One region of the Paenibacillus sp. FSL R5-0519 genome, then DNA from elsewhere that is predicted to be linked to it. Evidence: predicted binding sites of a transcription regulator. Region 1 holds the regulator's gene; the other holds the start of a gene.
The links. Region 1 encodes LexA, which represses DNA repair genes until DNA is damaged. Its sites were predicted from a motif close to CGAACATATGTTCG; they were not measured.

Region 1 (3,428 bases):
CTTGCACAAGGAACGTGCTCATAAACAGATACAAAAAGGCGAGACCGATCAAAAATATAGGGAACAAAAGGCTACGTCCCTTAAAGACTTCTTCACCTGGTGTACCTGTGATAGGCTGACCACTTTTTTTGCGTTGCTGATTTAACTGCTTGGAATTTTTCTTAACCGTTCTCTCGAACGAACGCGACATGAGAATCCCCCTTATGTGTCTTTGTATCGGCTTACATAACTGTAAACCAACATTTCCCCCTATAAATTGCATACTCAGAATAACAGGAAGAAACCTAAATATCATAATGATATCATTAGGTTTCGTTAGTGTTTGAGTTTGCCTTGGTGGCCTTTGTCATTCTCATCATCAACAATCTCAATGGTATCCAGTTGTTGTCTGAAATTGCTGCGAATATTACTCAAATAAATCTCTCTTAGCTCGGCACGTTCAGCAAGTTCTTCCTCCGACAATCCAGTGGACTTTTGCTTACGAGCCAATTCGTTAATACGTGCTACCAGACTATCTATATCCAAGCTTGTCCCCTCCAAAAATACAAAGTCATACTAACTTTGCCATGATAAAGGCTGCTTGTCAAGCTGACACGCGTTAACTCTCATTGATGTGCTTTTATTCTGCGAATTGAGGTAGAGTTAGTACTTGTCCCACTTGGATGGAAGTCGCTTGAAGTTGATTCACTTTCTTAATTGCTTCTATATATATACGTGTATCCATGTTAGTCGGTTTATGTTCCAAAGAAATACTCCATAATGTTTCCCCTTGTGAAACGGCTATCTTTCCTCCAGGGAGAACATCATTCTCATTGCCAGCAAATACCGTTAATACAGTGCTGCAACCAATAAATATAATCAAAGAAGTGATGGCTACCTTTAATATCCATGAAGAAATCTTGAAACGCGCTAAAACCTTCTTGTAGTTCCCTATGTTAGACTTAACCAGTTCCGAATTCATCGGTTCATAAATACTTTGATAAGTTGAATATCTCATTAAATACCCGCCTCCAAACGTTTGTTCCTATCTGTTAAAATCAATATAACACGAACACTTGTTTTGTTCAATAGATTTTTAGAACAATTGTTCGCTTATTTTTTGAAGGAGCAATATCTTAATTCAAACCCTTCTGCGAAGCATTTGCAGTATTTTGCTCTGACTTTTGGACAAATTCGGTTCTATAAGTTAAAAAACACTGATTATATGCCATTTTATTTAGAACTTATGTTTGTACGAACGGAGGTTCTATGTTATAATTTTCCCAAACGTTACTAAAATGGGGTTGATACGGTATGTCGAAGATATCCAGCAGGCAGCAGGCAATTCTGGAATTTATACGAAATGAAGTCCGGTTGAAGGGGTATCCTCCTTCCGTACGGGAAATTGGTGAAGCTGTTGGACTGGCTTCCAGCTCAACAGTACATGGACATTTGGATCGCCTGGAGAAAAAAGGTTTGATCCGACGCGACCCTACCAAGCCAAGAGCCATTGAGCTTTTGAGCCAGGAAGAATCTGAGCATTCTCATCAATTTGCTCATAGCGTTGCACGTATTCCTGTCGTTGGTAAGGTTACAGCCGGGGTTCCAATTACTGCAACCGAGAACATTGAAGACTACTTCCCTCTTCCTACACATTATGTAGGTGAACAGAAAGTGTTTATGCTTTCGGTAGTCGGAGATAGTATGGTGGAAGCAGGAATCGTTAACGGAGATTACGTTATTGTCCGTCAACAGCAAACTGCTGATAACGGTGATATCGTAGTGGCAATGACTGAAGACGATGAAGCTACAGTGAAAACGTTCTATAAAGAGAAAGATCATATTCGCCTTCAACCGGAGAATGCGACCTTCGAACCTTTACGTTTGAAACACGTTAGTATTCTGGGTAAAGTCATTGGCCTTTTCCGAGATATTCATTAATATCTAACCTGAGTAACATAACTAGATGCAATACACTGAAATACCAAAAGAGGTTGCCCTGATGAACAGGACAACCTCTTTTTATGTTTATATTGTTTTATCGGCTAATTATTCACTGCGTTTCAGAACACTCTTGTGATGCGAGAACACATCAAAGCTCTGTTGCCCGTGATATGAGCCCATACCACTCTCTCCTACACCACCAAACGGGAGATAATGTGATGTCATATGAGAAAGTGTGTCATTAATACATCCCCCACCGAAGGATACTTGATTCAGAATCTGATCCTGCAGTTGCTCATCCTGTGTGAAGAGATAAAGCGCCAATGGTTTTGGCCGGCGGACAATCTCATCCAGCATGGGGGTCAAGTCACTGTACGTAAACACTGGAAGAATCGGACCGAAGATTTCTTCTTGCATAACAGATGATTCCCAGTTCACCTCTCCAAGTACCGTCGGCTCAATCAGCAACTGCTCCCGCACAGAACGTCCACCTATCAGCGTTTGGCCATCTGTGAGGAATTTCGACAACCGATCAAAGTTACGCGCGTTGACAATATGCGGGAAATCAGCATTTTGTAACACATCATCTCCAAATTTATCTTTGATCTCTGCGCCAATCAGATCAATCAATTCATCATGAGCTTGTTCATGCACAAGCAAGTAATCCGGAGCAACGCAAGTTTGCCCTGCATTCAGGAACTTACCCCGAACAATACGCTGGGCCACCAGCTTCAAATCTGCATCACGATGGACAATAGCAGGACTTTTACCACCCAACTCTAGAGTTACAGGAGTCAGATGCTCCGCAGCTGCCTTCATCACAATACGACCAACACCCGTACTACCTGTGAAGAAAATATAATCAAACTTCTCTTTCAACAATGCGGTGCTGGCTTCAACTTCCCCTTCCATAACGGCAATATACTCCTGGGGGAAGATCTCCTGAACCAGATCATATGTCAGACGAGATACGGCTGGTGTTAATTCAGAAGGCTTGATAACTGCACAGTTACCGGCTGCAATTGCTCCAATCAGTGGACCAAAGGCCAGTTGGAAAGGGTAATTCCAAGGTGCAATAATAAGAGCCACTCCATATGGTTCAGGGTAAATGGTGCTCACCCCATCCGGCATAGCCGAATTGGTTGGGACTTGTTTTGGCGCAGCCCATTCCTCCAGATGTTCTAATGCAAAATCCAATTCACCCAGAACAATGCGAATCTCGGAACCGTATGCTTCCGCCTCAGATTTGTTCAGATCCGCCCGAAGTGCATCTTGTATCCGTTGCTGATACTTTTCAATTCCTTTTCTAAGCTGCTGAAGTGCATTAATCCGATACTCGATATTTTTAGTTTGTCCTGTATAAAAAAATGTACGTTGTTCTGTCACCAATGGTTTTGCCTGATCCATATCAACATCTCCAATTAATCATTTAAAATTAAATTGCTCAAAATTTATTTAAAGTATACCTCTTCTATATGAAACTTTCAACATACAATTGAAACATT
Region 2 (3,428 bases), 420 kb from region 1:
AAGCTCAAAGTTCGGAACCATATTATTACCAGTGCGGCCAAAGCATTTCGAACCCATGGCGTGCGGAATATTAGTCTTCCACATATTATGAAAGGTGCTGGACTGACACATGGGGGATTTTACTCCCATTTTGAAAATAAAGATCAGCTTGTGATGGAGACCTGTCATTTCGCCATTAGTGATACCATTGCAATGCTGCAGAGCATTGCAGACAAAAACAAAAACGAAGATCAGACGCCGATTGAAGCCGTCATTGATTTTTATTTAAGTTCCCTGCATCGAGATCAGACGGAAGTCGGTTGTATCTTACCCGCTTTATCGGGAGAGATATCCCAATTATCGGAGGATATTCGACAAGCTTACACGCAGGAGTTGCAACGTTTTATCGCGTTTATTACAACTATAGCTGGGATCAATACAACTGATGGTTATGCATTGGTTAGCAGTATGGTGGGTACCGTTGCACTGGCACGGGCAGTTAGTGATGCGAAGTTCAGTGATGATCTGTTACAGGCAGGTCGTGTGCAGGCCAAACAAATGGTAAAGGTTGGCTCCAGGTAACAACGACATTGATGAAACAGAGGAATGAGGGAGAAGAAGACATGAATATCAGAAAAATAAACGAAAATGGAGTATCTATTGCTTACGTTACAAGTGATGAACAATTAATTACCGATGTTCAATCCGCTATCGATCTTATGGCTACGGTTCGATATGAGGCCGATTGTCACCGTATTATAGTTAACAAATCTGCTGTCAGTGAAGTGTTTTTTGATCTGAAAACACGGCTGGCAGGTGAAGTGTTGCAAAAATTCATCAATTACCATACCAAAATTGCGATCATCGGTGATTTTTCCGGTTATACCAGCAAAAGTCTTCGAGATTTTATCTATGAAAGCAACATGGGGAACGATATATTCTTCGTAACAGAGGAAGAACTGGCTATTGAAAAGCTAAGCAAGAAACAGTGATCCAAGTTAACTAAAGAAGAGACTGGAGAGATTTAGATGCATATCGTGCCATACCGGGAACAAGATCAGGAACGACTGATTCAGATTTGGGAGAGAGCTGTTCGAGCAACACATACATTTTTGGAGGAACAACACATTCAATTCTATCGGGATGTGGTAAGCAAAGTATTACAGGAACGGCAAGTCGAAGTGTGGGAAACTCTAGATAAAGAACATCAGCCTGTCGGTTTTATCGGGTTGCAAGATAACTTTATTGAGATGTTATTCGTCGATCCAAGTCAGCATGGACAGGGAGTTGGTCGTCTGCTGATCGAACATACCATCAAGATCAAAGGACGCCACCTAAAGGTGGATGTCAACGAACAGAATCCTGGAGCTGCACAATTCTATAGCAAAATGGGGTTTGTACAGATCGGACGCTCCGAATTCGATGGTTCTGGTAATCCGTTCCCGCTGTTGCATCTGGAAATTTCATAAAGGATAAGAATGTTCCCATTGAAGTCGCTAATTTAGCGACTTTTTTTTGCGGGTGTAACCTAGTATGATCTGAATCCTTCACTTGGTCCTATGCCAAATATAAATATTTACCTCTTGCATAAAGAACACATGTTCGGTTTATAATATATACAAACATACGTTCTTAAATGTACAGGAGTGATTTCAGTGTGGACTAAGCAGCGAACCATCATGCTCATTGATATGCAGAGTTTTTATGCTTCAGTCGAAAAGGCAAAAATGCCCCAATACAAAAATAGACCTCTCGCCGTTGCAGGCGATCCAGCAAGACGTTCTGGCATTATTCTTGCCGCTTGTCCATTAGCCAAAGCTAAGGGGGTATCTACCGCAGAACCACTCTGGCAGTCTCTTCAGAAGTGCCCTGAACTGATCATTGTCAGACCTCACATGCAAGAATATATTGAAGTTTCCACCCAAATTATGTCCATTATTGAGGAATTCACCGATCTGGTTGAGCCATACAGTATAGACGAATTATTTGCTGATGTTACAGGGTCTATGCATTTATTTGGTAATGATCCAATCGATCTGGCCAAACAAATTCAAGACAAAATCTATAACGAAACAGGGGTTTACGCCAGAGCGGGCATTGGCGAGAACAAAATTATCAGTAAATTATGCTGCGATATGATTGCCAAAAAAGCGGAGGGCGGCATTTTTCACTTAAAGAAAGAGGAGTTACATCTTCACATTGGAGATAAACCCATCCGCGATATGTGGGGGATTGGCTCAAGAATGGAAAAACATCTGTGGAAGATGGGCATCCGAACCATTAAAGACCTGGCGAATACGCCTCTCTCCAAATTAAGAAGCAAATGGGGTGTTAATGGAGAAGTCATCTGGAGGGTTGCCAATGGACTCGACAATTCGCCGGTAACGGTCAACACACACAATACACAAAAGGATATCGGAAACGGAATGACCCTGCCCAGAGATTTCACAGAAGCATGGGAGATTGAAGTGGTTATTCTCGATATCTGTACAGAAGTGTGCAGAAGAGCCCGTAAAAAGGGGCTGATGGGTAGTGTCATATCTGTGAGTGTATCGGGAGCAGATTTTGATCACCCAACGGGTTTTCACAGGCAGGTTAAACTGTCTGATCCTACAAACATAACCGTTGATGTGTGCAAAATAGCCAAACGCATATTCCATCAACATTGGGATGGGCAACCTGTGCGTCGTGTAGGCGTTTCCCTGTCTCAATTATCCAACGCGGATACATATCAACTATCTTTCTTCAATGATCAAGAGCAGAAACGAGCCATTGATCAGGTGATGGACAACATCAAGGATCGATATGGCGACATTGCCATTCTTCGAGCGAGCTCCATTACGGCTGCGGGCCAAGCGATCGATCGAGCATCTAAAATTGGGGGGCATTACAAATGAGCAAAAAACTGGAGGCCAATGGATTATGGGAATCGAGCCGCATGATGCTTCCACAACATAAAGAACGAATTATACAGCATCGTACTCAAATTCATGTTCAAGCGAAACCTCTGATTCATGAAGATGAGTGGGAGATTATTGCTCAACATATAGATATGTCCCTCAACTATACGTTGCAAGCCACCTTTGAAGTATTTCATGAGTCAGGCAATCGGTATATACACGGGATCGTCACTTCAGTCAGTGCCTTTGGAAAAAAAATAAAAATTGAAATGGATAATGGATTTGAATGGGTCGATTTTGATCAACTGGTCACTGTAAAGTTTGAAGAAGGAGGAGGTGTGTACGGTGAGACAAACTTCTGAGGAACTTGCACTCGTCAAGAGGCTGGTAGAGCTTCCGTATCTTTTAGGTGCTCTGGAGGTAGATAAGCATAAAATATACGCTTCAAACTTTAAGATGAAATCGGTGTATATTGATTACCTGGACGGTACCCAAAAGAAAATTGCTTTAGAGATGTACAAGTCAAAACAAAGTTTAAAGGAACATCAT

Region 2: the regulator LexA is predicted to act here: its motif matches at 1,599-1,612, upstream of MKY73_RS14050 (DNA polymerase IV).

The regions. Positions count from the first base shown of each region.
Region 1 covers NZ_CP150234.1:2,667,794-2,671,221, reverse strand. Annotated here, with positions in the region: gene MKY73_RS12320 (hypothetical protein) at 1-190, opposite strand, end outside; gene MKY73_RS12315 (DUF896 domain-containing protein) at 316-525, opposite strand; gene MKY73_RS12310 (LysM peptidoglycan-binding domain-containing protein) at 620-997, opposite strand; gene lexA (transcriptional repressor LexA) at 1,294-1,920, shown strand; gene MKY73_RS12300 (aldehyde dehydrogenase) at 2,029-3,330, opposite strand.
Region 2 covers NZ_CP150234.1:3,083,075-3,086,502, reverse strand. Annotated here, with positions in the region: gene MKY73_RS14065 (TetR/AcrR family transcriptional regulator) at 1-561, shown strand, start outside; gene MKY73_RS14060 (DUF4180 domain-containing protein) at 603-971, shown strand; gene MKY73_RS14055 (acetyltransferase) at 1,008-1,448, shown strand; gene MKY73_RS14050 (DNA polymerase IV) at 1,659-2,876, shown strand; gene MKY73_RS14045 (YolD-like family protein) at 2,873-3,241, shown strand; gene MKY73_RS14040 (hypothetical protein) at 3,225-3,428, shown strand, end outside.